Regions from separate parts of the Lysinibacillus sp. BS3 genome, predicted to be linked through region 2. Evidence: a T-box and tRNA genes for the amino acid it is inferred to sense, from the RefSeq annotation. Region 2 holds a T-box; the other regions hold tRNA genes.
The links. The T-box of region 2 lies ahead of AAJG31_RS20775 (valine--tRNA ligase). A T-box ahead of a tRNA ligase gene usually reads a tRNA of that ligase, here a tRNA-Val.
Positions count from the first base shown of each region.

Region 1: it has a tRNA-Val gene. The T-box ahead of AAJG31_RS20775 (valine--tRNA ligase) is inferred to sense a tRNA for this amino acid. The anticodon was not compared.
Region 3: it has a tRNA-Val gene. The T-box ahead of AAJG31_RS20775 (valine--tRNA ligase) is inferred to sense a tRNA for this amino acid. The anticodon was not compared.

Region 1 covers NZ_CP154860.1:3,815,924-3,826,016, reverse strand. The annotation lists gene AAJG31_RS19040 (MerR family transcriptional regulator) at 1-667, opposite strand, end outside; gene AAJG31_RS19035 (diaminopropionate ammonia-lyase) at 810-2,024, opposite strand; gene AAJG31_RS19030 (iron-siderophore ABC transporter substrate-binding protein) at 2,160-3,155, opposite strand; gene AAJG31_RS19025 (iron ABC transporter permease) at 3,300-4,301, shown strand; gene AAJG31_RS19020 (iron ABC transporter permease) at 4,301-5,356, shown strand; gene AAJG31_RS19015 (ABC transporter ATP-binding protein) at 5,372-6,166, shown strand; tRNA gene AAJG31_RS19010 (tRNA-Glu) at 6,306-6,377, opposite strand; tRNA gene AAJG31_RS19005 (tRNA-Ser) at 6,380-6,470, opposite strand; tRNA gene AAJG31_RS19000 (tRNA-Asn) at 6,481-6,557, opposite strand; tRNA gene AAJG31_RS18995 (tRNA-Ile) at 6,562-6,638, opposite strand; tRNA gene AAJG31_RS18990 (tRNA-Gly) at 6,640-6,713, opposite strand; tRNA gene AAJG31_RS18985 (tRNA-Phe) at 6,719-6,794, opposite strand; tRNA gene AAJG31_RS18980 (tRNA-Asp) at 6,853-6,928, opposite strand; tRNA gene AAJG31_RS18975 (tRNA-Met) at 6,932-7,006, opposite strand; tRNA gene AAJG31_RS18970 (tRNA-Ser) at 7,060-7,152, opposite strand; tRNA gene AAJG31_RS18965 (tRNA-Ile) at 7,168-7,244, opposite strand; tRNA gene AAJG31_RS18960 (tRNA-Met) at 7,252-7,325, opposite strand; tRNA gene AAJG31_RS18955 (tRNA-Ala) at 7,354-7,429, opposite strand; tRNA gene AAJG31_RS18950 (tRNA-Pro) at 7,445-7,521, opposite strand; tRNA gene AAJG31_RS18945 (tRNA-Arg) at 7,531-7,607, opposite strand; tRNA gene AAJG31_RS18940 (tRNA-Leu) at 7,616-7,704, opposite strand; tRNA gene AAJG31_RS18935 (tRNA-Gly) at 7,710-7,784, opposite strand; tRNA gene AAJG31_RS18930 (tRNA-Leu) at 7,821-7,905, opposite strand; tRNA gene AAJG31_RS18925 (tRNA-Lys) at 7,923-7,998, opposite strand; tRNA gene AAJG31_RS18920 (tRNA-Thr) at 8,006-8,081, opposite strand; tRNA gene AAJG31_RS18915 (tRNA-Val) at 8,085-8,160, opposite strand; rRNA gene rrf (5S ribosomal RNA) at 8,171-8,286, opposite strand; gene AAJG31_RS18905 (cysteine desulfurase family protein) at 8,565-9,635, opposite strand; gene nadB (L-aspartate oxidase) at 9,736-10,093, shown strand, end outside.
Region 2 covers NZ_CP154860.1:4,171,804-4,181,896, reverse strand. The annotation lists gene AAJG31_RS20800 (Maf family protein) at 18-611, opposite strand; gene AAJG31_RS20795 (hypothetical protein) at 710-1,354, opposite strand; gene AAJG31_RS20790 (bifunctional folylpolyglutamate synthase/dihydrofolate synthase) at 1,523-2,773, opposite strand; gene AAJG31_RS20785 (folylpolyglutamate synthase/dihydrofolate synthase family protein) at 2,770-4,050, opposite strand; gene AAJG31_RS20780 (hypothetical protein) at 4,185-4,583, opposite strand; gene AAJG31_RS20775 (valine--tRNA ligase) at 4,841-7,486, opposite strand; T-box leader at 7,567-7,824, opposite strand; gene AAJG31_RS20770 (valyl-tRNA synthetase) at 8,098-8,772, opposite strand; gene AAJG31_RS20765 (SRPBCC family protein) at 8,943-9,389, opposite strand; gene hemL (glutamate-1-semialdehyde 2,1-aminomutase) at 9,936-10,093, opposite strand, start outside.
Region 3 covers NZ_CP154860.1:3,802,485-3,812,577, forward strand. The annotation lists gene AAJG31_RS18755 (cation diffusion facilitator family transporter) at 1-870, opposite strand, end outside; gene AAJG31_RS18760 (MgtC/SapB family protein) at 885-1,607, opposite strand; gene AAJG31_RS18765 (DMT family transporter) at 1,740-2,639, shown strand; rRNA gene AAJG31_RS18770 (16S ribosomal RNA) at 2,909-4,460, shown strand; rRNA gene AAJG31_RS18775 (23S ribosomal RNA) at 4,642-7,569, shown strand; rRNA gene rrf (5S ribosomal RNA) at 7,680-7,795, shown strand; tRNA gene AAJG31_RS18785 (tRNA-Val) at 7,806-7,881, shown strand; tRNA gene AAJG31_RS18790 (tRNA-Thr) at 7,885-7,960, shown strand; tRNA gene AAJG31_RS18795 (tRNA-Lys) at 7,968-8,043, shown strand; tRNA gene AAJG31_RS18800 (tRNA-Leu) at 8,061-8,145, shown strand; tRNA gene AAJG31_RS18805 (tRNA-Gly) at 8,182-8,256, shown strand; tRNA gene AAJG31_RS18810 (tRNA-Leu) at 8,262-8,350, shown strand; tRNA gene AAJG31_RS18815 (tRNA-Arg) at 8,359-8,435, shown strand; tRNA gene AAJG31_RS18820 (tRNA-Pro) at 8,445-8,521, shown strand; tRNA gene AAJG31_RS18825 (tRNA-Ala) at 8,538-8,613, shown strand; tRNA gene AAJG31_RS18830 (tRNA-Met) at 8,642-8,715, shown strand; tRNA gene AAJG31_RS18835 (tRNA-Ile) at 8,723-8,799, shown strand; tRNA gene AAJG31_RS18840 (tRNA-Ser) at 8,815-8,907, shown strand; tRNA gene AAJG31_RS18845 (tRNA-Met) at 8,961-9,035, shown strand; tRNA gene AAJG31_RS18850 (tRNA-Asp) at 9,039-9,114, shown strand; tRNA gene AAJG31_RS18855 (tRNA-Phe) at 9,174-9,249, shown strand; tRNA gene AAJG31_RS18860 (tRNA-Gly) at 9,255-9,328, shown strand; tRNA gene AAJG31_RS18865 (tRNA-Ile) at 9,330-9,406, shown strand; tRNA gene AAJG31_RS18870 (tRNA-Asn) at 9,411-9,487, shown strand; tRNA gene AAJG31_RS18875 (tRNA-Ser) at 9,498-9,588, shown strand; tRNA gene AAJG31_RS18880 (tRNA-Glu) at 9,591-9,662, shown strand; gene AAJG31_RS18885 (VOC family protein) at 9,722-10,093, opposite strand, start outside.

The DNA.
Region 1 (10,093 bases), 360 kb from region 2:
CAATATACATTTGTGCCAGCCCTGCATGTGCCTCTTTGGAATACTCTTTCCACGTAAAGTTGAGCCAGCGTTTATGCAACTCTGCAACTTCCATCGCAATGTCACTTGTAGTATCTCCAAGTTTCATTGCCTCTGCTAAACGTTCAAACATTTGCTGTTCTAGCTGTTGCATCGCTTGATATTGTTGCTCCGTCATGTTCATAAGCTTAGCATTGGATGCATCCACTGTTTCATTCCCATATTTCTCACGGATTTCTTTGCCGTACTGCTTTTCGTTATTCTCAATTAACTTTTCTTTAAAGCCTTTAAATTTTTCTTCATTAGACATTGGTTGTTCCTCCTCAATGGATTGTATTGTTTTTTCTACTGTCTGTAAGATCGTTTCCAACTGCTCTTTGCGTTGAAGCAAAGCAGCTCTATGTGTTTTGAGCGCCTCAGCATGCTGAAAATTTGGTGCTTGAATAATAGCCTGAATTGTCGCTAATTTCATATCCAAAGCACGGTAAAATAAAATCTGCTGCAACATATCGACCTCCCATTGGCCATAAAATCGATAACCTGCCTCATTGGTTCTTGCTGGTTTCAGCAATCCAATTTCATCATAATAACGCAATGTTCTTGTACTAACGCCCGATAGTTGAGCAAGCTCCTGAATGGTATATTCCATCTCATCACCTCCACTAATGCTACTGTAAGCTTTGACGCAACGTTAAGGTCAAGAGTTAAAATAAAAAAATTTAATTAAACTTAATTATACTTTCAAATCCTTTTACAAAAGGAAAATAGCAAACTAGTAAATCACTAGTTTGCTATTGATTCGCATATTTCCCATGCCATACTATTTCTCGATAACTCTCTTTATCTGTATCACCTTCTGTATTAATAAACAGCACCCTTGCTTGTTCATTTAGGTGCAAGGCATGTTTTAATTCCTTATATTGTTCATTAGTCATTATTTCATAAAAGCAACCAAATGGCGCCGCTCCTGATTCACCAGCTATAATGCGAGTGTCTGTAGCTAAAGGATTTCCTAGAACGCGCATACCTGTTGCTGCTATTTCTTCCTCACAGGAGATACTTATTTTTGTGTAGGCTTTTAAGATTTGCCAAGCCTGTGGATTCGGTTCACCACAAGCAAGACCTGCCATTATAGTTTGCATCTCCCCACCAACAGTGACAAATTGATCTGTATTTTTCTTAAAGCTTTCATAATAGCAATTAGCGACATGTGGCTCAACCAAGACAAATGTAATATCCTGCTCATAGTATTGCTGTAAAAATGCTACTACTGCTCCGGCAAAGGACCCCACACCAGCTTGCAAAAATACATGTGTTGGGGCTTGCTGAATCTGTTCATCAATCTCCTGTACAAGGGTTGTATACCCCTGCATAATCCATAATGGAATTTCTTCATAGCCTTCCCACATCGTATCTTGAATCAAGACCCAGCCATTTTCTTGTGCAAGCTGTGAGGTATAACGAACAGTATCGTCATAATTCATTGTCGTAATTTCAGCAAAAGCCCCTTCACTTTTAATATGCAGTAACCGCTCAGCGGCGCTACCAGCCGGCATATATATTCTTGCTTGAAAACCCAGTTCTCTTGCAGCCCATGCCACACCACGACCATGATTTCCATCAGTCGTTGAAATAAATGTTAAATTGCCTACTTGCGCTCTTACTTCTGGAGTTTTTAACTGTTCAAACGATAGCTCCTCTATATTCCTTCCAAGCTTATTGGCAACATATTGCGCAATTGCATAAATACCTCCTAAAACTTTAAAGGCATTTAAACCAAATCGATAAGATTCATCTTTAATCATAATTTTTTCTACATCCATATATGAAGATAGTGCCTCAAGATGATGGAGTGGTGTCTTCTCAAATTGCTCATATGTACGCTGAAATTGACCAACCTTCTTCACTTGATCTAGTGAAAAATATGGAAGTATTGCTGTTGCTTGTTTTATATGATCTTGCTCTAAATAATGCTGATTATAAACCCACCTTAATTTTTCCTTCATCGTCATCCCCCTCAATTTATGGTCAATATCTACATCATAGTCTATCTAACTTTAAAGTACCAGGAGAGTATATATTAGGAAGTAAAAAAACTATACATTTATCGAACATCGATAAATGTATAGTTTATAAGAAAATTATTTAACAAAGATTTCTTTCACTTGATCTAGCATAATATTCGCAGCTAAAATGCCTCCAGCCGTATTCCAAATGACATCATCCACCTTATGTGCATTGCCTTTTTGGACAGCTGATAAGTTTTTCCAAAGCGGGTCTTGTGTCCACTCTTGTTCAGTTGCTAGTGCTGAATCATCGCCTGTTGGCATGTACGTGAAGTAGAAAATAACATCCCCATCCATTTGAGGGATTGCTTCTTTCCCTACTTCAATCGCTAAGTTTCCTAGTTTAGCATTATCTTTAAATAAATCTGCTTGCGCTGCAACACGTTTAAATCCTAAAGCATCAAAAATCACACCTGAGAATGAATCTGTGTAATAGATACGAGATTTATCGGCCATAAAGCGTACAAATGAAACTTCTTGGTTGGTTTGTTCTCCAAGTTCTTCTTTCAGAGCTTGTAACTTATCTTCGTAAGCTTTTAGAACTTCTTCACCTTTTGTTTCTTGATTTACTGCTTTAGCGTATAATTTAAAATTCTCTTTCCAGTCACCACGTAATGTATCAGAAAACACAGTTGGAGCAATTTTGCTAAGTTTAGCATAATCTTTTTCTTGTCGTAATTTATTGCCAATGATTAAATCTGGCTTTAAAGAAGCAATTTTTTCGATATTTATTTCATGTTCAATACCGACAACCTCTACACCTTCCATTTGATCCTTGATGTGATCATACCATGGATCGCCTGTCCAAGATTGAACAGCACCTACTGGTTTAATACCTAGAGCTAATAATGCTTCTGTTCCTTCATTAGTTAAAACAACGATACGTTTTGGTGTGTCTTTTACTTCAGTTGTCCCCATTGCATGGTCAACACTGTAAGCATTGCTTTCTTTTGTACTTTCTTCTTTGGCATTATCTTTAGAAGTACCGCATGCTGCCAGAACAAAAATAGCAACCACAGCTAGTAAAACTAATAGTTTTTGAAAAGCTTTTTGCACCTTTTCTTCCTCCATTGTATATGATAAAATATTTAAGCATATTTGACGAGAATGAAAATCACTTTCATCTGTCTAAGAACGATATTAATCGTATTGTATGTAACTATCAAAGTCAATAACTAATTTATTAATTTTCCAAGAAAAGAGTACACGTTAAATATGATATTAAAAAATAATTATTCCAAAATGATTGCTTTACTAGTAGGAGTCATACTATTACTTCTTTCTATGGGGATCAGTATTGTGTATGGTTATGCAAATACTTCTATTCAAACTACGTATGAATCTTTTAGACAATTTAACAATTCAAATGAGCATCTTATTATTCAAAATGTTCGAATTCCAAGAGCTCTTATAGCCAGTTGCGTTGGTGCTTCATTAGCTATTACAGGCGTGCTTATGCAGACCTTAACGAAAAATCCATTAGCCTCTCCTGGAATTTTGGGCATTAATGCAGGAGCAGGCTTTGCTGTTGTCTTTGCCATGATTTTTTTCCACATTTCAAGCTTGCAATCTTTTGCGTGGATTGCATTTCTTGGTGCTGCAATCGCTGCTTTATCCGTTTATGGGATTAGTTTCTCAGGTAGAGATGCTGTTACTCCAGTGAAAATAACTTTAGCTGGTGCTGCCATCAGTGCCCTATTTGCATCATTTACACAAGGTTTACTCGCTACAAATGAAGCAGAGCTTGATCAAGTTTTGTTTTGGTTAGCAGGTTCTGTACAAGGTAGAAAACTTGAAATTCTACTATCTGTTCTACCGTATCTAGTAATTGGGTGGATTGCTGCCCTCATCATTTCCCCCAAAATGAATATTCTTGCTCTTGGCGATGATGTAGCAAGAGGTCTTGGTTTACGTTTAGGACTTATGAAGATATTGGTCGGTCTTATTGTTATTTTTTTAGCAGGGGGAGCAGTTGCAATTGCTGGCCCCATTGGTTTTATAGGGATTGTCGTTCCCCATTTTGCGCGCAAGTTTGTCGGCACTGATCATCGATGGCTTATTCCTATGGCTGCTTTACTTGGGGGGATACTTTTATTGCTGGCTGATGTTGCGGCTCGTTATATTATTATGCCACAAGAAGTTCCAGTAGGCGTCATGACTGCTATGATTGGCACACCATTCTTTATTTACCTTGCGCGAAAAGGTGGAAAAAAATAATGAAACATGTAAAAACAATTCGTTTACTTCAACAAAAAATTTCATTTTTAATAGATGTACAAGCTATAAAAAAATTAACAGTGATTTGCATACTAACTCTTGCCGTTTTCTTTCTTAGTGCATCATTTGGTGATTCATTCATCAATCCATTTAAAGTTTTACAAGCTTTTTTTGGTTACGGCTCAGATTTTGATCAACTGATTATTATTGATTTTCGAATGCCTCGAATTTTCATGGCCTTGTTTGCTGGAATGGCATTAGCCGTCGCAGGTGCAGTTTTACAAGGAATCATTAAAAATCCACTTGCCTCACCTGATATAATCGGCATATCTGCTGGTGGTGGGGCAGCGGTTGTTGGTTTCTTAGCCATTTTCAGTGATTCTAATCACTCTTTAACAGTTAGTATAGAGTGGTTGCCATTAGCAGGATTCATAGGTGCTACTATCGTCGGATGTATAGTCTACCTATTTGCTTGGAAAGATGGTGTCACACCAAATCGTCTTGTCTTAATCGGTATTAGCGTGTCGGCATTCATGCAAGCAATTACTACAATGTTAATGATTATCGGCCCAATTTATCAAGCAAGTGAAGCGAATAAATGGATTACGGGTAGTGTCAAAAGTTCGGATTGGGATCAAGTACAAATCGTTGTTCCATTGATTTTTGTACTTCTACTTATAACCTTTTTTATTACTCGGCAGTTAAATGTTCAAGAATTAGGTGATGATACAGCATCAAGCCTAGGGCAGCCTGTTCAAAAAACACGCCTTTACTTAATTCTATTATGCTCCAGTTTAGTAGCGAGTGCCATAGCATTTGCTGGTGCTATTGGGTTTGTAGGATTAATGGCTCCTCATATTGCACGACGCATTGTTGGTTCATCGTTCGGTGTACTTATTCCGGCATCCGCAGCAATTGGTGCATTGCTTGTAATGGTTGCAGATATTATAGGTCGTACAGCATTTAGCCCATTAGAAGTACCCGCAGGCGTCTTTACTGCTGCTATCGGTGCTCCTTACTTTATCTATTTATTATTTAGAAACCCTAAAAAATAAAGGAGTCTATACTACATGACTGAATCTTTATTAACCAAATCTCTAACATTAAGTTATGGTGATTTCAATATTATCGAAGATCTCAATTTATCTATTCCTTTGAATGAAATTACTGTATTAATCGGAGCGAATGGCTGTGGTAAATCCACACTCTTACGCTCCATTGCTCGATTATTAAAACCTAAAAAAGGCTCCGTTTTATTAGACGGTGAGGATATTTTTAAATTATCAACAAAACAAGTGGCTAAAAACCTCTCTATTCTTCCTCAATCTCCTGTTGCACCAGAAGGCTTAACTGTCCTACAACTTGTGAAACAAGGTCGCTATCCTTACCAAAGTTGGCGACAACAGTGGACTGAAAAGGATGAAGAAATCGTTTTAAGCGCTTTAAAAGCTACAGGTACAGAGCATTTACAAGATAGACCAGTAGATGAGCTATCAGGAGGACAACGTCAACGTGCTTGGATAGCTATGACGCTTGCTCAAGATACAGATATCATTCTTTTAGACGAGCCTACGACATACTTAGATTTAACTCATCAAATAGACGTTTTAGATTTACTATTCGAATTGAACCAACAGCAAAAGCGAACTATTATTATGGTACTACATGATATTAATCTTGCTTGTCGCTATGCCGATCATATTATTACAGTGCGTGACCGTGGTGTCTATCGTCAAGGGAAACCAGAAGAAATTATGACCACTGATTTAGTTAATCATGTGTTTGACCTTGATTGCCAAATGACGACAGATCCAATATTTGGTACACCTCTTTGCATCCCATATGGAAAAGGGCGAAAAATTTAATCGCTAATTTGAAAAACAACAAGCCTACACAGTTTAATCCTTCTGTGTAGGCTTTCATTTATTATAGCTTTGTTATAAATCTAAATATCAAGTAAATTAAAAAGTGCAGTAGATGTAAATTCATCTACTGCACTTAGTATGACCCGTACGGGATTCGAACCCGTGTTACCGCCGTGAAAGGGCGGTGTCTTAACCACTTGACCAACGGGCCCATGGCGGAGAAGGAGGGATTTGAACCCTCGCGCCGGTTACCCGACCTACACCCTTAGCAGGGGCGCCTCTTCAGCCTCTTGAGTACTTCCCCAAAATAAAAATGGCTCCGAAGGCAGGACTCGAACCTGCGACAACCTGATTAACAGTCAGGTGCTACTACCAACTGAGCTACTTCGGAATAATGGTGGGCCTAAATGGACTCGAACCATCGACCTCACGCTTATCAGGCGTGCGCTCTAACCAGCTGAGCTATAGGCCCTTGGAGCGGGTGATGGGAATCGAACCCACGACATCAGCTTGGAAGGCTGAGGTTTTACCATTAAACTACACCCGCATAAATGGTGGGTCAGGACGGAATCGAACCGCCGACACTTAGAGCTTCAATCTAATGCTCTACCAACTGAGCTACTGACCCATTTCGTCCATGCTAAGCTTGCTCACTTTTTTGCTTCTCATGACTTTTATTTTAAAAATGGCGGTCCCGACCGGGATCGAACCGGCGATCTCCTGCGTGACAGGCAGGCATGTTAACCGCTACACCACGGGACCTTTTGGTTGCGGGGGCCGGATTTGAACCAACGACCTTCGGGTTATGAGCCCGACGAGCTACCACTGCTCCACCCCGCGATAATTTTATGTTGTTTCGAGTTTTTAAAGCACCATTTATAAAAATTTAAAACTGGAGGAGGTAGAGGGATTCGAACCCCCGCGCGGTGTTACCCGCCTGTCGGTTTTCAAGACCGATCCCTTCAGCCAGACTTGGGTATACCTCCGTTACAATATATAAATGGTGGACCTTGCAGGACTCGAACCTGCGACCGGACGGTTATGAGCCGTCTGCTCTAACCAACTGAGCTAAAGGTCCTTTAAGATGGCGGCAGAGGGGATCGAACCCCCGACCTTACGGGTATGAACCGTACGCTCTAGCCAGCTGAGCTACGCCGCCAGGATCTTTATACTGGTTAATTTACTTATGGTGGAGCCTAGCGGGATCGAACCGCTGACCTCCTGCGTGCAAGGCAGGCGCTCTCCCAGCTGAGCTAAGGCCCCATAATTTTTTGGAAATGGTCGGGAAGACAGGATTCGAACCTGCGACCCCTTGGTCCCAAACCAAGTGCTCTACCAAGCTGAGCTACTTCCCGTTGTTCTTTTGGCGCGCCCGACAGGAGTCGAACCCATAACCTTCTGATCCGTAGTCAGACGCTCTATCCAATTGAGCTACGGGCGCATTTAAAATGGTGCCGAGGACCGGAATCGAACCGGTACGGTAGTCACCTACCGCAGGATTTTAAGTCCTGTGCGTCTGCCAGTTCCGCCACCCCGGCACATTTGGAGCGGAAGACGAGGTTCGAACTCGCGACCCCCACCTTGGCAAGGTGGTGTTCTACCACTGAACTACTTCCGCATGTGCATAAGCTTTTTTATCTGGCAATGAAAATAATGGTGCGGGTGAAGGGAGTCGAACCCCCACGCCTTGCGGCGCTAGATCCTAAGTCTAGTGCGTCTGCCAATTCCGCCACACCCGCTTATTATTATTTATAAATGGTGAGCCATGAAGGACTCGAACCTTCGACCCTCTGATTAAAAGTCAGATGCTCTACCAACTGAGCTAATGGCTCGAAAAAATGGTGCCGGCTATAGGAATCGAACCCACGACCTACTGATTACAAGTCAGTTGCTCTACCTGCTGAGCTAAACCGGCATATGGTGGAGGATGACGGGCTCGAACCGCCGACCCTCTGCTTGTAAGGCAGATGCTCTCCCAGCTGAGCTAATCCTCCTGGGTATTATGCCTAGCGACGTCCTACTCTCACAGGGGGAAGCCCCCAACTACCATCGGCGCTAAAGAGCTTAACTTCCGTGTTCGGTATGGGAACGGGTGTGACCTCTTTGCCATCATCACTAGACTTTGTTATGTATCTTGTTTTGAAGTTGTTTACCTGTCCTTCAAGACAAGAATTATTGTATAACGTTTTCTAACATTGTGCAATACTTTTTTATAAAAAAAAGAAATTATTACTTTTTAAAGATATTTTTGTTAAGTAAGAGAAAATATTGCCCTGCAAAATATTATAGCAATTGTTGGTTCAAAAGAAAACAATTATTTTATTTGGCCGATATTATTAGCTTATAATCTATTTCACTACAAGTGAAGAATATAGATAATCCTTCACTCGTCTTTTCGTTAAATATTTGAAAGCTCTATTTTTAATTTTACAATATCCTCAAGTGTAGTGGAAGGTCCAAAAGATATTCTAAAAAATTGGCGTGCCGCTTCCAAAGAGAACCCCATTGATAGAATAGCCTTTGTTCCCGATTCACTATGAATATCACATGCACTACCTGTAGAGATACAGATTCCCGCCTCATTTAACTTTAAAAGAACATATTGCCCCTCTACTTTTTCCATCATTACCCCACAAATATTAGGTAGTTGCTGTTTACACTCAACGAGCTGACATTTTTCAGGTAAATTATTTTCAAAATAATTTCTTAGCGTTTCATAATGTTGCAATTCATATTGATAGTTTTCAATTGCCGCGGCAAAGGCCACGATTGCAGGAGTATCTAATGTCCCCCCTCTAAGACCCCTCTCATGTGTCAAACCTGGTGTTAATGCAGGTACTCTGATTGCAGGGTTCAGATATATAGCACCACAGCCCTTTGGTCCGCCTATTTTATGAGCCGAGATGGTAATCGCATCTGCCCCTTGTGGTATAGCTAGTTTGCCAAATGATTGTACACAATCAACATGACAGAATATATTTGTTTTTCTTGCCATCTTTACGATTTTCTCTACAGGCTGGATTGAACCAATTTCAGAATTGACATGTTGAATGGTAATCAAAGCAGTCTCTTCCCGGATTGCTTGTTGCAATTGCCCCAGATCAACACAACCATCCTTCTGCAAAGGTAATTTTGTTACAGTAAAGCCCTTTTTCTCAAGTGTATTCAAAGCCGCATGCACTGACGTATGCTCAGCTTGAGATGAAATAATGTGTTTTCCTTTTTTTGAGGCTAGCGCTAACGACAAGATGGCTATGAGATTTCCTTCTGTTCCACTACCCGTAAAAATTACGCCATCACTAGTTACACCTAGGGCTTGGGCTACAACCTCCCTTGATTGCTGGACAAAATAAAAAGCTTGTCCCCCTAAATCATGCAAACTCGCACTATTTCCATAATACCGTTGTGCCACCTCTACATATGCCTCAAGAGATTCCCTCATCATAGGTGATGTTGCAGCATAATCCATATAAATCATCGTCTTCTTCCTCTCTTGTTCATCAGGTCTTGTTTTCTTTTATATTTTATGTAAAGATAAGTGTCAAGACAACTGTAAAGAAGGTATAACAATGGATGTAAAGACAGACGTCCTTATAATTGGTAGTGGTATTGCTGCACTTCAGGCTGCTTTAGTGCTTGAAAAACATTTTCAAATACAAATTGTTACAAAATCATCTATATATATGAGTAGTTCTTATCGTGCACAAGGTGGGATTGCTGCTGTTACCAGTGAGGAGGATCATATTCAACATCATATTGCTGATACATTGAAAGCTGGAGAGTATCATCATGAGAAAAGGCATGTTAAAACACTTATAAAAGATGGCACTGAGATTATGCAAAACTATCTAAAGGATGGCCTCCCTGTTGATCGGCAGGTCGATGGAAAACCTGCTCTAGGACTTGAAGGAGCACATAGTCATCATC
Region 2 (10,093 bases):
TCTTCTAGCAAAAATATTCACTCCTTCGCAAATTGGACTATCTGTAGATCCACCAATTGCGAAAACAAAGTTGCAAGTGGTAAACCTACAACATTGTTATAATCTCCTTCAATTCTTTTAACTAATAGTGTACCAATCGTTTGAATGCCATAACCACCCGCTTTATCAAAAGGATCTCCTGAATCTACATAAGCTTCGATTAATTCCTGCGATAGACGGTGGAAAACAACTGTAGTCTCTTCCACAAAGGTCGTTTCCTTTCCATTCGGTTCGATTATAGCGACCGCAGTCATCACACTATGTTTGTTATTTGACAAACGTAATAAGTGAGAAATAGCTTCCTCACGCGTTTTAGGTTTATGTAGTAGCTCTTGATTGTAAACAACGATTGTATCTGCACCAATAATCGTGGCATTAGCTGCTTTTTTGGCTACATCACGCGTCTTCAATAAAGCTACTCCTTTTACATAATCCTGCATTGTATGAGCTTGTACACTTGTTTCTTCCACTTCACTTGTCAAGACTTCAAACGGGAGTGCTAGCATGTTAAGCAATTCCTTGCGCCTAGGGGAAGCAGAAGCAAGGACAAGCTTATGATTTGTTTTTAACATTATCTGATCATTCCTCCTTATCCTTATGATACAGAAGAATGCACAATTTGAAAATTTTCAAAAAAACAAGATAATGAAGATTTCATTATTATTTATTGTTAAAACTTCACTTGAAGACACGTATTTTTAGATTGGTAATGTGCAAAAACATGCAGACGAATGATGTTGATATCGTTGGAAATAGTAGAGGCCGCTGCGCCAATGGACTGCCAATCCTCAGGTAGCGTTGAGTCCTTGCCATTTTCCTTAAAATTTAATTTTGCGGCATTTTTATCTGCTAATGCAGTTGGTAGTTCTGCCAAGGTAGGTTCTTTACAGCTTTCACCACTGACGCTAAATGCCTTTTTAAAGGTTGCGGGGTCCTGTAAAAATTTTAGCTGACTTTCCTCCGTCACCATGCTTGTCCACACATAAAACTTGTCATCAACTTGAACGATCGCGCTCTCTTTTAAGGCAGGATACTCAGCAACAAATGAACTTGCGCTCTCATAGTTTGAATACACGCCAGCTTGGCTTGCATAAAACATCGATGCATTAGATGTATTGGTTGTCTCCCCGGCAGTTGGAATCGTTTCTGTTTGTGATTGATTATTTGCCACTTCACTACCATTTTTCTTTAAAGGTAACTGTGTGCTGGCTTGTAAAACGCCCAGAAAAATTGCTACACCTAATAGACCAACAAATCCACCAATAATCATTGCTCGAAATATTTGTTTTTTCATCACATGACTTACAATTTTCATTCAACTATCACCTCATCCTTCCACCTATCTATGCCAACATCATATGATATTATATGTACATTCCAAAGGGTAAATGCGAATTTATTATTTTTTGATACGGAACTCATTGCAATCCTAAATTTGCAGCCATAAAAAAACTAGGACTCACTATTAAGAGCCCTAGTTATTTCATTGTTTTAATCTATGACGAACCTCTGTTAATAAATATAACGAGCCTGCTACAATGGTTCTCTGCTGTCTATGTGATTGTGCCTGTATAAAGGATGCATAGTCAAGCAAGGTTGTTTTCGATGTTGCATGAGAAAGTTTGACCATTTGATGTGCTGGCATTGCTCGTGAATTAGCAAAATCGACGAAGTAAAAGTCATCACTCACCTGCTCTAGAATTCCGAGAATCTGCTCAACATCTTTATCTGCTAGTATGCCAACGACAAATGTTATCTGCTCATTTGGATATTCACACTGAATCGTTTCTATTAATTTTTCAGCACTTGCAGGATTATGCGCACCATCCAATATAACGAAAGGCATTATTTCTTCAAAGCGTCCCAAAATAGAGGCCTTTTGCACAGCTTGACGAATAGCTGTTTGATCAATAGACACGTCTAATTCTGACGCCACTTCAAAAAATGCTGTAATGGCGAGAGCCATATTGTTTCCCTGATGTGTCCCCTTCATAGAACGATTCAGGTTCGCAATTTGGAACTGCTGTACGTCATTCATATAGCTTTCTCCATCAGTTGTTTGCTTAATGGCAAAATGCTGACCTAATGCAAATAGAGTGGCTTTTTTTCGAACGGCTGCTGCATCCACAACTCGCTTCGCCTCATCAGGCAAATCACCAATAATAACTGGACGTTGTTGTTTAATAATACCTGCTTTATGGTGTGCAATGCTTTCAAGCGTATCCCCTAAAAACTTTGTGTGCTCTAAAGCAATACTTGGGATAATAGAGACAATAGGTGTTACCACATTTGTACTATCCAATAAACCACCCATTCCCGCTTCAATCAGCGCAATATCCACCTGCCCATTGACAAAATGTAAAAATGCCGCCACCGTCAGCAATTCAAAATTGGTTAGTTTGCCACTCAGCCCAGCCTCATGCATCTGTTGGAAAACTTGATCCATTTCAGCCTCTGTTATAGGTTGACCAGCTATTTGAATTTGGTCATGAACATCAACGATACATGGTGACATAAATTTGCCCACGCGTAAGCCATGTTCTTGTGCAATTGCCTCTAGAAATGTTAACGTAGAGCCTTTGCCATTTGTGCCCGCTAAGTGGACAACACGCAAAGTTTGCTCAGGATTACCTAAATATGATAAAGCCTCTTCAATCGCTGTAAGACCTGGTTTAATGATATCCTCACTTTTAACCTGCCATTTCTCTTTATAATGATCAAAGTTTGGGATCATCGTCCTTCCTCCTGTAGCCACTGTCGAGCTTGTGCTATAAAATATAATGAGCCTGTAATGACAACAATATCCTCTTTTTGGCGTTCTTGTAATACTGTTTGAAGGCTTTTTAGCCATTCTATATGAACCGTTTTATTTGCATGAGTCGACAACATCGCTAAGCTTTCAGCAGGCATTGCATTTGGTAGGTCTATTTGTGTAAAAGTGATCGAGGTGGCAACAGCATCCATTAGTTCTATACTGTTACCATGATCCTTATCTGCTAATGCCGCGTAAATAAAGTGATAATTGTTTCTTGGATAGACATTTTTTAGTGTTTGGATCAGAGCAGCTGTCCCTTCTGAATTATGAGCACCATCTAGCACAATTTGATTCGGCCATTGCTCAAAGCGGCCTGCCCATTGCGCACATTGTAGACCTTGACAAATAGAATCATCAGTAATGACAATTGCCCCCTGCTCACGTAATGTTAGTATGGCTGTGATGGCCAAACTTGCATTATTTATTTGATGTTGACCAGCCATTTTTAATGGTACATCCTTCATCAAGACATGAGCCTTTTCATATGTAAAGTGCTGATAGTCAGTGCTCTGCCAACTATTTGTCACTGTGAAGTCTTGTCCTAAAACAAAGCATGATGCATGTCGTTCCTCTGCAGTAGCTTTAATGACAGCCAATGCCTCCTCATTATGAACACCTACAACAACTGGTATGCCTTCCTTGATGATGCCAGCTTTTTCTGCGGCAACCTTTGCGAAAGTGTCGCCTAAAAAGGCTGTATGCTCTAACGAGATCGTTGTAATAATAGCTAAAAGCGGTGTTACGACATTTGTCGCATCCAAACGCCCTCCAAGCCCTGTCTCAATAAGCGCTATATCTACACCTTCATGTGCAAAATACTGAAACATAATGAGTGTAACTACCTCAAAAAAGCTTGGAAATTCACCATTGTAGTGTTCTTCTATAATTTTCGCAAGTTTATTGAAATAGTAGAGAAATTGCTCATCCGAAATTTGGTGGCCGTTAATGGTCATACGTTCATTAACTCGCTCTAAATGTGGAGACGTAAATGCCCCTACAGTGTAGCCTGCATGTTGAAGCATTTCTCTTAATGCGTTCACCGTAGAACCTTTACCATTTGAACCTGCTACATGGATTACTCTTAGCTTATTGTGAGGTTCATCTAAATGTCCTAGTACTTCCCGCATAAGGACAAGTGGCGCACGTTTATGATCAACTGCTTTTAATGTAAAAATAAATTTTGTACATTCGTTCATTGTGTTAAACAAAAGAAACACTCCTTCTTACTGCAATATCTTTATTTTAGTACAAGTAACGTTTAATAACATAGCAAAATGACAAAATACAAAAAACACGCAGCTAGCAACTGCGTGTTCGTATTAATATTATTTTAGTGTACTTTGTGAGCACATAATAAAGCACCCATATTATTTAAAATGGTTTTTGCATCACTATTTAATAATGGATGAACATCTGGGCGTTGCACTAAGTCAAAAGCATTTTTTAACGTTCTTTTTAGCATCGATATATCAAAATCTGAGCAATATTCATTAATTTTTTGGATCGTTAATAAATCTGTTCGTGATAATTTAGTGCTATCCTGTTGGGGATTACTATTTGCTAATATGTGCTTAATCAGGACACGGCCACTTGTATTCAATAAACGATAATACTTTGCTTCGGATAATTTTAAGAGATTCGTTTCGATCAATACTCTCGCGCTTACAAAGTCTAATTCATCACATGCTTTGTTGACTTTTGTAATAATGGTTGCAATATTTCCTGACATTCTCAACACCTCCATTGGCTCTTATTTTCTTTACTAATAAAGACTGTCTATCTAAAAAACCATCTATTTAGATTTGGTTTTTCACGGCTAAATAACATGAAATTAGGTTTTGTTTCCTATTAGTTCAGCGCTGCACATCATCTATTAGACCAATTTATTTAAAATAATACTATATATTTTTTCCTAATTCAATGTATATCTTTAGCTCTACATAAAAAAAGCAATGGATGACTTTTTCGTCATCCATTGCTTCGTCTTTACATATTTTTTAATTCTTCTAAACGTTTTAACACAACTGCATGCTTGCTTTCGTAATCTGCTAATTTCTCACGTTCTGCGTTGACTAACGCTTCCGGTGCTTTCGATACAAACTTCTCATTCGATAATTTACCTGTAACAAGCTTTACTTCTTTTGCCCATTTCTCTAATTCTTTTTCAAGACGGGCAATTTCTTCCTCAAGATTGATCAGTCCAACAAGAGGCAGGAATACCTGTGCTCCTGTCACAACAGCAGTCATTGATTGTCCTGGGGCCTCTAAACCTTCACCAATTGTTAAAGTGTCAGGATTACAGAATTTTTCTAGATATGCTTGATTATCTTTAAGTACAGCTGCTGTTGCTGCATCTTTCGCTGAAATAAACAACGGTACTTTTTTGCTCATCGGTGTATTTACTTCCGCACGAATATTACGTACTGAACGTATAATATCCATTAGGAGCTTCATATTATCTGCTTCATCAGCAAAATGAAGATCTGTGCGTACTGTTGGCCATGCTGCCACTGTAATAGATTCACCTTCGTGTGGTAAGTGCTGCCAGATTTCTTCTGTAATGAAAGGCATAAATGGATGTAAAAGACGCATTGTTTGATCTAGTACGTAAGCTAAAATAGATCGAGTTGTCTTTTTAGCTGCTTCATCTTCACCGTAAAGTGGTAATTTTGCCATTTCAATATACCAAGAACAGAAATCATCCCAAATGAAATTGTATAATTCACGGCCAACTTCGCCGAATTCATAACGCTCTGCAAGAGAGGTTACACGTTCAATCGTTTCATTTAAGCGCGTTAAAATCCATTTGTCAGCTACAGATTTTTCACCAGTTAAATCGATCTCATCATATCTCATACCATCCATATTCATAAGCGCAAAACGTGATGCATTCCAAATCTTATTGGCAAAGTTCCATACTGCTTCAACTTTTTCAGTTGTATAGCGTAAATCTTGACCAGGTGATGAACCAGTAGCTAAGAAGTAGCGTAATGAATCTGCACCGTATTGTTCAATGACATCCATTGGATCAACACCATTGCCAAGTGATTTACTCATTTTACGCCCTTCACCATCACGTACTAAACCATGAATTAGCACATCTTTAAATGGACGTTGATCTGTAAACTCAAGGCCTTGGAAAATCATTCGAGAAACCCAGAAGAAAATAATATCATAGCCTGTTACTAATGTATTTGTTGGATAGTAACGTTTATATTCTTCATTTGCTTCATCTGGCCAACCCATAGTAGAAAACGGCCATAGTGCTGAAGAGAACCATGTATCTAGTACATCTTCATCTTGCGTCCAGTTTTCTGCATCTGCTGGGGCTTCTTTACCTACGTATATTTCGCCTGTTTCATTATGGTACCAGGCTGGGATTTGATGGCCCCACCATAATTGACGAGAAATACACCAATCGCGTATATTCTCCATCCAGCGGGAATATGTGTTTTCAAAACGAGCAGGAACAAAGTTTACTTTCCCTTCTTCGTCCTTTTGCAGCTCTAGGGAAGCATCAGCAAGTGGTTGCATTTTAACGAACCATTGTGCTGAAAGATATGGCTCAACAACAGCACCAGAACGTTCAGAGTGTCCTACTGAATGCATATGCTCTTCAATGCGAATTAACACACCTGCTTCTTGTAAATCAGCAACAATTTGCTTGCGGCATTCGAAGCGATCCATTCCTTTATATTTGCCAGCAAGATCATTCATTGTGCCGTCTTCATTCATTACTAGAATGCGCTCTAGATTATGACGATTACCAACTTCAAAGTCGTTCGGATCATGGGCTGGTGTCATTTTTACAACCCCAGTACCAAATTCCATATCAACGTACTCATCAGCAACAATTGGAATTTCGCGACCTACAATCGGTAAAATAACGTTTTTACCAATTAAGTGCTGATAACGCTCATCGTTCGGGTGAACAGCTACCCCAGAGTCACCAAGCATTGTTTCGGGACGTGTTGTAGCAACTTCTACATAGCCAGAGCCATCAGCTAATGGATATTTCATATGATAGAAGGCACCTTGCACATCCTGATAAATTACCTCGATATCAGATAATGCTGTTTTTGCTGCTGGGTCCCAGTTGATAATACGTTCACCACGATAAATTAAACCTTTTTCATATAACTGAACAAAAACTGTTTTTACGGCATCTGAAAGACCTTTGTCTAATGTGAAACGTTCACGTGTATAATCTAATCCAAGACCAAGCTTTGCCCATTGATCACGAATATGTCCAGCATACTCTTCTTTCCATTCCCATGTTTTTTCGAGGAATTTTTCACGTCCTAAATCATAACGTGTAATATTATCCTCACGCAGCTTGGCTTCTACTTTTGCCTGTGTTGCTATACCAGCATGGTCCATACCTGGCAACCATAGGGCATCATAGCCTTGCATGCGTTTCATACGAATGAGAATATCTTGTAATGTTGTATCCCAAGCATGACCAAGGTGTAATTTACCTGTTACGTTCGGTGGTGGAATAACGATTGAATAGGGCTTTTTCCCACTTTCAGGCTGTGCCTCGAAGAACTTCCCTTGTAACCACCATTCATAGCGACCAGCTTCAATGGACTGTGGGTCATATTTAGTTGGCATTGAAATGTTTTCTGTCATATTGACTCCTCCTATTGTTTGAAAACTGTTGGTAAAGAAATACTATTTATTTTTTACCCAATAAAAAAACTCCTCTCGTCTAAAAGGACGAAGGAGTTTTAGTTCGCGGTACCACCTTTAATTCCAGCAGGGTTAAGATAAATATTAAATAACATATTTTCTCAGCCTATTCTACTGGCTCTCAATTCGGTAACGGTGTTTAACCGGCTTTAACTACTATTATTTCACTAAAGCTGCTCAAGGGCTACCTTCAATTTCGTACAAATAGAAACTTCTCAGCTACCGTTTCCTCTCTGAAAATGTAGTCAAAATTTACTCTTCCCTATCATAGCATCTGTATTTGATTTTCCTTATTGTACCGCAGGATCGTGTCATTTTTCAAGTGATTTAGTCATCTTTTAGTAAGAGGAAAGTAAATAGAAAAGGAAGTGACAATTCAAATGCGACGACGCAAGTATAACCCTTGGCTTTTACCACCTTGGCTACGACAAGTTCGTTTTTATTGCAGAACCATCATCGTGCCGATTTGTGCTTTTCAGTTTATCCGTGTCATTATTGTGCCAACATCAGGTGATTTAGTCTTCTTATTACTCCTGCTACTTCTCTGCTATTTACTTTTGAAAGACATCATTTGAAACACGAACTTTAAGCGGTGTATATTCTTCTGTTAGATCCCAAATCATAGAAGGCACTTCATGCCAAGTACTGGATTCGCGTACAACAATATGGCTTGAGGATTCTCTTAATACAGCTTTTTGGTCAACTGTTGTAGAATTCTCTTGGCGTGAAGCTGCTGCTACTGCGGCAGGTTGTTTCACTTGAACACTTTCTTCAATTGCAGCCAATGTCTCCTCTTGTTCGAAAGCATGTGTTGATAGGTGCGGATTGTCTAACACATCTTTTTCAACAACAGGTTCATACTCATTGAAAGCGCTTGTGACTGTCCACTCAAGCTGACACATCTGATTTGTTAGACTAGGGCGAATATCCTTGACCATTAAATCTTTGACATCTGATTCTTTTGGTAAATCCACATGTAAAGGAACGGCATACTCAAAATAACCAGTATCTCCTTGAATATCAAGGGCATCAATTGTAATTAAATCTTCATTTTCCGCAAATGCTTGCATATCTTGAAAATCAAAGCGAACGTGTGCGGTGATATGATAGATGCCCATAAGTCGCAAAGAATCCTCTAACTGCATTGCCTGCCACTGTGGCTTAATTTGAACAGCTGCTATTTCAGTTGGGCAGCCATATCCAGGAAAACAAAATGTTTCGCGCATATTCCAAGTTTTGTGTTCGATAATAATCCCTCCCTTTGCATCATATGACGATTCGAAGGATAGTATGCTAGGATGTTGCCATTTGAACAGAGTTAAAAATAGATACTACTAAAAAAATGGCATGCTAGAAGTAATAGTCTAGCATGCCATTCCCATGGATGTTCGTATCATTAAACATTTACTAATTTAATTTTATTAGCTACACGATCTGTTAGCATTTGTGTTGCCTTTGGTACGATCGGTTTAAAAATCGGATTGAGAACAGGGCCAGCTAACCCGCCTGCAATGACTTCTAAGAATCCTGTCATTTTAGTATTTTCAGCGTCGATACTTTCTGCGAGGAAATAGCCATTTCCTGTGAAGTTATCAGAAAGCCCCTTTAATTCAAATGTAACTTTTGATGGTGCTATCCATTCTAAGATTGTAATTTCTACTTCAACTGTTTTTTTCAAAACGCCAACATTGCCTTTAAAAGTCCAAGTGGAGTGTTTCTCATCAATCATTTCATGTGCATTATAACCAGGGACAAGCTTTGCCCATTTTTCCATATCACTAACGAAATCCCATACATGTTCAATCCCTACGGGTACTTCGACCGTGTGTGTGCCTGTTGCCATATCAATTCACTACTTTCTTTTATGAATAGCTATATTATAAACGATATCGCCCACAATTTGGCTATGCTGAAAGATGTAATTTTGACAAAAGCAGGTCCTTCATCCAGTATAGTTGAGCGTACTTACTAGTAAATATATGCTATTGTTCCTTTTTACTCATGTATTCCTCAAGCACTATAATGCCTTCTGCTTAATCCATTAAAAAAGGTAATGTCAATGGGATATAAAGCAATTTTACAAAGCGAGGGTTTATTCCATTCCGCTAGCATCCTTTCCAGGGGGGCGTTCGTGAGTGACAACACCTCTAAATAAAATGAGTAGTGAACACTTTTACTTTATTTGAAAATCTTGCTATTAAGAAACATTTTTATGGGGTGGGGTGGAAGGTGCTTGAATCCCATGGGATAGCTAAAGAGGTGAGCCATAGGAAAGCAAGTAGCCTACAACGGAAACCATTTTCCCCTTTCGCAAAAATTCTAGTGATGGTTTTGTTTTTCAACAGCAGAAGAGCATGCTAGAAATAATTCTAGCATGCTCTATCAAATTTTATTGCGCTAATTGCGCAAATACTTTATGGAATGCTGCCACTGTTGTCGCAATGTGCTCTTCCGTGTGAGCTGTTGAGATGAATAGTCCCTCAAATTGAGAAGGAGGTAAGAAAATACCTTCCTCTGCCATTAGACGGAAATATTCAGCGAATAATT
Region 3 (10,093 bases), 370 kb from region 2:
TAAATGATCCCGAACATCATCTAAAAAGGCTAACGATAAAAGCGGATCAGCTTCAGCCACTAATTCTACATGTAAAAACTCTCCTTCTTTAATCACTTCAAGACGCACAATATCTTTGATATTTGGATCATCCATTACGAGATGAGCGATATGGTTTAACATCTCTTCATCAGTTTCACCAATGACACCACGTGCGTTATCAAGGAATACCTTACCTACAACATAAAACATCATGACCCCAATTATCATCGAAACTAGTCCTTCTATTCGACCCCAACCTGTAAAATAAGCAATTAAAATAGCAGCAAAGGCTAAGAAGTTGCCCCCAGTAGCAACTAAATCTTCCATAAAAACTAATTTTGTTGCCGGTTTTGCTCTATTCAAGTATGTGAATGCTTTCGGAATAGATGCGATACCTGCTTTTTCTTGACCTGATTCATGTAGCACTTCTGCAGCCGCTTTAGCTAGCACTGTCCCTTCTAAAACAATCCCGATGAATAATACTCCTAGGGCAATCAATATCCCGCTAGACTCTCCTGTGGGATGAATAAAATGATGCCAACCTTCTTTTATTGTTTCATAAGAAAGGATAGCTACAATTATTACGGCGAAAAGGCATACTAAATTGACAATACGACCAAAGCCACCGGGAAATTGTTTTGTAGGTGCCTTTTTAGAGAGTGCTGACCCTATATACACAAATAATTGGTTTGCTGCATCGCCTAGAGAGTGCATCATTTCTGCAAACATCGCAACGTTACCTGTAAAGAAAAAGGCGATTCCTTTAATAATTCCTAAAAATGCATTTACACATGCAGCCATTAGAGAGGGTTTGTTACCGTCTTTTAGTAGTTTTAATAGTTCTGCCATAAAAAATCCTCCAACTAGTTTAAAATTTCCATTTCGATTTTTTCTATATAAGATAGTGCTCGTAATGAACGATAAAATGACAACAAATTATCCGAGACGATTAAGGAAAGACGTAAATCTAACTCATGTAAAACACTATCGTTTTTTAAGTGCACATCTTTAATGCGTATATTTTCAATGATAATGTTGTTGTCCTTTAAAAATAATAGAAATGATTCTGTATGGTTGTCATCATCAATTTGGACTTTTAATAAAATTTCCCGCATACGAATTCGCTTTGGTCCGATTTTCATAAGAAAAGGTGATAGTACTTCAATTCCAAAAACAATGATCACAACAGCTAGTGTTGCATCCATGTAAAAACCTGCACCAACCGCAATACCAATACCAGCGGCTCCCCAAATCATAGCAGCGGTTGTTAAACCCGTAATGCTGTCATTCCCGCGTCTTAGAATGACTCCTGCACCAAGAAAGCCAATTCCACTAACAATTTGTGCGGCTAAACGAAGAGGGTCCATCGTAATATTAATATCTTCTCTAGCGGGGGTTGAGTAGGCAGTTTCAATGGAGATAATCGTTAATAAGCAGCTGAAAGTAGCAATAACTAAACTTGTTTTTAATCCAACTGGTTTTTTCTTTAATTCCCTTTCGATACCGATTACTAAACTTAATGTGGCTGCAATAACTAATTTTATGCCAACTTCATATGTAATCATATTTTCGAATAATGTTTCCATACACAACCCTCCATTGATATTTCGTATTGCTAAGAGATATGCAAACTGTCATTATTATATGTGCATCACTTTTTTGTATTGTACAACATGAAGTAAGGACATATAAGTATTTTTTTAGGAAGGTGGGGTTTTTTGGAGCAGCCAAAAATCCATCCATACATCCCGATTGTGATTGGTGTAATTTCAGTATCGATGTCAGCTATTTTTGTGAAATTAGCATCGGCGGAAGCGGGGATTATAGCATTTTATCGCATGCTATTTTCCGTTTTAATCATGGCGCCATGGTTTTTAAGGGGATATACAAAGGAGTTAACGACTTTAAAAAGACGTGATTGGCTATTTTCTTCAGTTGCAGGGATTTTTTTAGCTTTTCATTTTATATTATGGTTTGAATCACTCAACTATACTTCAGTAGCAAGTTCAACAGTTTTAGTAACACTACAACCTTTGTTTGCGTTTGTGGGCACTTACTTTTTCTTTAAAGAGAAAATTACGGTGAAAACAATCGTAGCAGGATCAATTGCAATAATAGGAAGTATTTTAATTAGTTGGGGCGATTTTAAAGTAAGTGGAACAGCCTTATATGGAGATGTACTGGCGCTCGTTGCTTGTGCCCTAGCGACAGCTTATTTTCTATTAGGACAGGATGTACGTAAGAGATTATCACTTGTAACCTATACAATGGTTGTATATGTTGTAAGTACCATCACTTTATTTATATATGTAATGGTTAAAGGGGAATCTTTTGGTCCATATTCTTCGATGGATTGGTTATGGTTTATCTTATTAGCGTTAATACCAAATTTACTTGGTCATACTTTGTTTAATTGGTCAATTAAATATGTTAGTACGAATGTTGTTTCAATTGCTATATTATTTGAGCCTGTAGGAGCTGCTCTTTTAGCTTTGGTGATATTTAAAGAGTATTTAATCATGACACAAATCATCGGTGGATTGATTGTATTAGCAGGAATTCTATTGTTTGTAATAGATATTAAAAAGATTTTTAATTTTTTTAAGAAAAATGCTTGATTTTTAAAATGCTATATTATATATTATTACTTGTCCTTAACAAGAAGGAACGCTTGAAAATAAAGTTTTGAAAAGTTGTTGACTTTTAGTTGGGAATGAGATAAGATAATAAAGTCGCTGAAAACGACTTAAATAAAATGAACCTTGAAAACTGAACAAGCAAAACGTAATCAATAAAGTTTTAAGTAGCTAGTTTTGCTAGTGAATAAAACACAATTTTGGACATCAAACATGATGCCAGCAAAACAATTTGAGCTAATCAAATTTCTTTTATGGAGAGTTTGATCCTGGCTCAGGACGAACGCTGGCGGCGTGCCTAATACATGCAAGTCGAGCGAACAGAAAAGGAGCTTGCTCCTTTGACGTTAGCGGCGGACGGGTGAGTAACACGTGGGCAACCTACCCTATAGTTTGGGATAACTCCGGGAAACCGGGGCTAATACCGAATAATCTCTTTTGCTTCATGGTGAAAGACTGAAAGACGGTTTCGGCTGTCGCTATAGGATGGGCCCGCGGCGCATTAGCTAGTTGGTGAGGTAACGGCTCACCAAGGCGACGATGCGTAGCCGACCTGAGAGGGTGATCGGCCACACTGGGACTGAGACACGGCCCAGACTCCTACGGGAGGCAGCAGTAGGGAATCTTCCACAATGGGCGAAAGCCTGATGGAGCAACGCCGCGTGAGTGAAGAAGGTTTTCGGATCGTAAAACTCTGTTGTAAGGGAAGAACAAGTACAGTAGTAACTGGCTGTACCTTGACGGTACCTTATTAGAAAGCCACGGCTAACTACGTGCCAGCAGCCGCGGTAATACGTAGGTGGCAAGCGTTGTCCGGAATTATTGGGCGTAAAGCGCGCGCAGGCGGTCCTTTAAGTCTGATGTGAAAGCCCACGGCTCAACCGTGGAGGGTCATTGGAAACTGGGGGACTTGAGTGCAGAAGAGGAAAGTGGAATTCCAAGTGTAGCGGTGAAATGCGTAGAGATTTGGAGGAACACCAGTGGCGAAGGCGACTTTCTGGTCTGTAACTGACGCTGAGGCGCGAAAGCGTGGGGAGCAAACAGGATTAGATACCCTGGTAGTCCACGCCGTAAACGATGAGTGCTAAGTGTTAGGGGGTTTCCGCCCCTTAGTGCTGCAGCTAACGCATTAAGCACTCCGCCTGGGGAGTACGGTCGCAAGACTGAAACTCAAAGGAATTGACGGGGGCCCGCACAAGCGGTGGAGCATGTGGTTTAATTCGAAGCAACGCGAAGAACCTTACCAGGTCTTGACATCCCGTTGACCACTGTAGAGATATAGTTTCCCCTTCGGGGGCAACGGTGACAGGTGGTGCATGGTTGTCGTCAGCTCGTGTCGTGAGATGTTGGGTTAAGTCCCGCAACGAGCGCAACCCTTGATCTTAGTTGCCATCATTTAGTTGGGCACTCTAAGGTGACTGCCGGTGACAAACCGGAGGAAGGTGGGGATGACGTCAAATCATCATGCCCCTTATGACCTGGGCTACACACGTGCTACAATGGACGATACAAACGGTTGCCAACTCGCGAGAGGGAGCTAATCCGATAAAGTCGTTCTCAGTTCGGATTGTAGGCTGCAACTCGCCTACATGAAGCCGGAATCGCTAGTAATCGCGGATCAGCATGCCGCGGTGAATACGTTCCCGGGCCTTGTACACACCGCCCGTCACACCACGAGAGTTTGTAACACCCGAAGTCGGTGAGGTAACCTTTTGGAGCCAGCCGCCGAAGGTGGGATAGATGATTGGGGTGAAGTCGTAACAAGGTAGCCGTATCGGAAGGTGCGGCTGGATCACCTCCTTTCTAAGGATTATTTCGGAATACAAACCTTGGGTTTGTAAGATTACGTTTTGCGTTCAGTTTTGAAGGTTCATTCTATCTGAATGAAACACTTCAAAACTTGTTCTTTGAAAACTGGATAAAACGACATTGAAATTGTAACAAACACATTTATTTTTTAAGTTTTTTATAGGCTTAATAACTTGGTTAAGTTATTAAGGGCGCACGGCGAATGCCTTGGCACTAGGAGCCGAAGAAGGACGGCACTAACACCGATATGCTTCGGGGAGCTGTAAGTGAGCTTTGATCCGGAGATTTCCGAATGGGGGAACCCACTACGTTTAATCGCGTAGTATCTTGACGTGAATACATAGCGTCTTGAAGGCAGACCCAGGGAACTGAAACATCTAAGTACCTGGAGGAAGAGAAAGAAAAATCGATTCCCTGAGTAGCGGCGAGCGAAACGGGAAGAGCCCAAACCAAGAGGCTTGCCTCTTGGGGTTGTAGGACACTCTATACGGAGTTACAAAAGAGCGAGTTAGATGAAGCGACTTGGAAAGGTCCGCCAGAGCAGGTAAAAGCCCTGTAGTCGAAAGTTCGTTCTCTCCTGAGTGGATCCTGAGTACGGCGGAACACGTGAAATTCCGTCGGAATCCGGGAGGACCATCTCCCAAGGCTAAATACTACCTAGTGACCGATAGTGAACCAGTACCGTGAGGGAAAGGTGAAAAGCACCCCGGAAGGGGAGTGAAAGAGATCCTGAAACCGTGTGCCTACAAGTAGTTAGAGCCCGTTAATGGGTGATAGCGTGCCTTTTGTAGAATGAACCGGCGAGTTACGATTACGTGCAAGGTTAAGCTTTAGAAGGCGGAGCCGCAGCGAAAGCGAGTCTGAATAGGGCGAAATAGTACGTGGTCGTAGACCCGAAACCAGGTGATCTACCCATGTCCAGGGTGAAGGTGAGGTAACACTTACTGGAGGCCCGAACCCACGCACGTTGAAAAGTGCGGGGATGAGGTGTGGGTAGCGGAGAAATTCCAATCGAACTTGGAGATAGCTGGTTCTCTCCGAAATAGCTTTAGGGCTAGCCTCGTGATGAGAATACTGGAGGTAGAGCACTGTTTGGACTAGGGGGCCATCCCGGTTTACCGAATTCAGACAAACTCCGAATGCCAGATATTTATACACGGGAGTCAGACTGCGAGTGATAAGATCCGTAGTCAAAAGGGAAACAGCCCAGACCACCAGCTAAGGTCCCAAAGTAATCGTTAAGTGGAAAAGGATGTGGCGTTGCACAGACAACCAGGATGTTGGCTTAGAAGCAGCCATCATTTAAAGAGTGCGTAATAGCTCACTGGTCGAGTGACGCTGCGCCGAAAATGTATCGGGGCTAAACGATTCACCGAAGCTGTGGATTGACATCTACGATGTCAGTGGTAGGAGAGCGTTCTAAGTGCGTTGAAGTCAGATCGGAAGGACTGGTGGAGCGCTTAGAAGTGAGAATGCCGGTATGAGTAGCGAAAGACGGGTGAGAATCCCGTCCACCGTATGACTAAGGTTTCCTGAGGAAGGCTCGTCCGCTCAGGGTTAGTCGGGACCTAAGCCGAGGCCGATAGGCGTAGGCGATGGACAACAGGTTGATATTCCTGTACCACCTCCTCACCGTTTGAGAAATGGGGGGACGCAGTAGGATAGGGTAAGCGCGCCGTTGGTTGTGCGCGTCCAAGCAGTAAGGCGTGTGTGTAGGCAAATCCGCACACTGTAACGTTGAGCTGTGATGGCGAGTCCGTATGGACGAAGTTCCTGATTTCACACTGCCAAGAAAAGCCTCTATCGAGGTGAGAGGTGCCCGTACCGCAAACCGACACAGGTAGTCGAGGAGAGAATCCTAAGGTGTGCGAGAGAACTCTCGTTAAGGAACTCGGCAAAATGACCCCGTAACTTCGGGAGAAGGGGTGCTCTTGAGCGTGCAAGCGCATGAGAGCCGCAGTGAATAGGCCCAGGCGACTGTTTAGCAAAAACACAGGTCTCTGCAAAACCGTAAGGTGACGTATAGGGGCTGACGCCTGCCCGGTGCTGGAAGGTTAAGAGGAGTGGTTAGCGCAAGCGAAGCTGCGAATTGAAGCCCCAGTAAACGGCGGCCGTAACTATAACGGTCCTAAGGTAGCGAAATTCCTTGTCGGGTAAGTTCCGACCCGCACGAAAGGCGTAACGATCTGGGCACTGTCTCAACGAGAGACTCGGTGAAATTATAGTACCTGTGAAGATGCAGGTTACCCGCGACAGGACGGAAAGACCCCGTGGAGCTTTACTGTAGCCTGATATTGAATTTTGGTACAACTTGTACAGGATAGGTAGGAGCCAGAGATCTCGGAGCGCCAGCTTCGAAGGAGGCGTCGGTGGGATACTACCCTGGTTGTATTGAAATTCTAACCCATGCCCCTTAGCGGGGCAGGAGACAGTGTCAGGCGGACAGTTTGACTGGGGCGGTCGCCTCCTAAAAGGTAACGGAGGCGCCCAAAGGTTCCCTCAGAATGGTTGGAAATCATTCGTAGAGTGTAAAGGCACAAGGGAGCTTGACTGCGAGACCTACAAGTCGAGCAGGGTCGAAAGACGGGCTTAGTGATCCGGTGGTTCCGCATGGAAGGGCCATCGCTCAACGGATAAAAGCTACCCCGGGGATAACAGGCTTATCTCCCCCAAGAGTCCACATCGACGGGGAGGTTTGGCACCTCGATGTCGGCTCATCGCATCCTGGGGCTGTAGTCGGTCCCAAGGGTTGGGCTGTTCGCCCATTAAAGCGGTACGCGAGCTGGGTTCAGAACGTCGTGAGACAGTTCGGTCCCTATCCGTCGTGGGCGTAGGAAATTTGAGAGGAGCTGTCCTTAGTACGAGAGGACCGGGATGGACACACCGCTGGTGTACCAGTTGTCTTGCCAAAGGCATCGCTGGGTAGCTATGTGTGGACGGGATAAGTGCTGAAAGCATCTAAGCATGAAGCCCCCCTCAAGATGAGATTTCCCATTACGCAAGTAAGTAAGATCCCTCAAAGACGATGAGGTAGATAGGTTCGAGGTGGAAGTGTGGTGACACATGGAGCTGACGAATACTAATCGATCGAGGACTTAACCAAAACGTTTGAAACATTCAATGCACCGTTTATCCAGTTTTGAAAGAGCAAATCTTTCTAAAAAGAGAGCTTCTAGATACAGCAGTACGCCGTGTATGGAAGGTCGACCATAGTCTAGTGATGATGGCAAAGAGGTCACACCCGTTCCCATACCGAACACGGAAGTTAAGCTCTTTAGCACCGATGGTAGTTGGGGGCTTCCCCCTGTGAGAGTAGGACGTCGCTAGGCATAATACCCAGGAGGATTAGCTCAGCTGGGAGAGCATCTGCCTTACAAGCAGAGGGTCGGCGGTTCGAGCCCGTCATCCTCCACCATATGCCGGTTTAGCTCAGCAGGTAGAGCAACTGACTTGTAATCAGTAGGTCGTGGGTTCGATTCCTATAGCCGGCACCATTTTTTCGAGCCATTAGCTCAGTTGGTAGAGCATCTGACTTTTAATCAGAGGGTCGAAGGTTCGAGTCCTTCATGGCTCACCATTTATAAATAATAATAAGCGGGTGTGGCGGAATTGGCAGACGCACTAGACTTAGGATCTAGCGCCGCAAGGCGTGGGGGTTCGACTCCCTTCACCCGCACCATTATTTTCATTGCCAGATAAAAAAGCTTATGCACATGCGGAAGTAGTTCAGTGGTAGAACACCACCTTGCCAAGGTGGGGGTCGCGAGTTCGAACCTCGTCTTCCGCTCCAAATGTGCCGGGGTGGCGGAACTGGCAGACGCACAGGACTTAAAATCCTGCGGTAGGTGACTACCGTACCGGTTCGATTCCGGTCCTCGGCACCATTTTAAATGCGCCCGTAGCTCAATTGGATAGAGCGTCTGACTACGGATCAGAAGGTTATGGGTTCGACTCCTGTCGGGCGCGCCAAAAGAACAACGGGAAGTAGCTCAGCTTGGTAGAGCACTTGGTTTGGGACCAAGGGGTCGCAGGTTCGAATCCTGTCTTCCCGACCATTTCCAAAAAGATTATGGGGCCTTAGCTCAGCTGGGAGAGCGCCTGCCTTGCACGCAGGAGGTCAGCGGTTCGATCCCGCTAGGCTCCACCATAAGTAAATTAACCAGTATAAAGATCCTGGCGGCGTAGCTCAGCTGGCTAGAGCGTACGGTTCATACCCGTAAGGTCGGGGGTTCGATCCCCTCTGCCGCCATCTTAAAGGACCTTTAGCTCAGTTGGTTAGAGCAGACGGCTCATAACCGTCCGGTCGCAGGTTCGAGTCCTGCAAGGTCCACCATTTATATATTGTAACGGAGGTATACCCAAGTCTGGCTGAAGGGATCGGTCTTGAAAACCGACAGGCGGGTAACACCGCGCGGGGGTTCGAATCCCTCTACCTCCTCCAGTTTTAAATTTTTATAAATGGTGCTTTAAAAACTCGAAACAACATAAAATTATCGCGGGGTGGAGCAGTGGTAGCTCGTCGGGCTCATAACCCGAAGGTCGTTGGTTCAAATCCGGCCCCCGCAACCAAAAGGTCCCGTGGTGTAGCGGTTAACATGCCTGCCTGTCACGCAGGAGATCGCCGGTTCGATCCCGGTCGGGACCGCCATTTTTAAAGATAAAAGTCATGAGAAGCAAAAGAGTGAGCAAGCTTAGCATGGACGAAATGGGTCAGTAGCTCAGTTGGTAGAGCATTAGATTGAAGCTCTAAGTGTCGGCGGTTCGATTCCGTCCTGACCCACCATTTATGCGGGTGTAGTTTAATGGTAAAACCTCAGCCTTCCAAGCTGATGTCGTGGGTTCGATTCCCATCACCCGCTCCAAGGGCCTATAGCTCAGCTGGTTAGAGCGCACGCCTGATAAGCGTGAGGTCGATGGTTCGAGTCCATTTAGGCCCACCATTATTCCGAAGTAGCTCAGTTGGTAGTAGCACCTGACTGTTAATCAGGTTGTCGCAGGTTCGAGTCCTGCCTTCGGAGCCATTTTTATTTTGGGGAAGTACTCAAGAGGCTGAAGAGGCGCCCCTGCTAAGGGTGTAGGTCGGGTAACCGGCGCGAGGGTTCAAATCCCTCCTTCTCCGCCATGGGCCCGTTGGTCAAGTGGTTAAGACACCGCCCTTTCACGGCGGTAACACGGGTTCGAATCCCGTACGGGTCATACTAGAAACAGTAGATGCAATTGCATCTACTGTTTTTTGATATTCATAGATACAAAATTTACTCTTGATTCAATGCATTTTCATCCATATAAACTACTTCCCAGATATGCCCATCTACATCTTGAAAACCCCAACCATACATAAATCCGTGATCTTGTGGTTCACTATAAGGTTTACCACCAGAGGCAAGAGCCTTATTCACTAATTGATCTACTTGTTCACGATTTTCAGCAGAAAGACATAAGATTGCTTCTGCAGAAGTAGTAGTATCTGTAACTTCTTTCTTACTAAATCCTTTAAATCGTTCTTCAACCATTATTAATACGAAGATATTTTCACTAATAATCATTGAGGCTGTTGTTTCATCACTGAATTGTTGATTGAACTCAAAACCTAATTCCTTAAAAAAACTGATAGATTTGTTTAGATC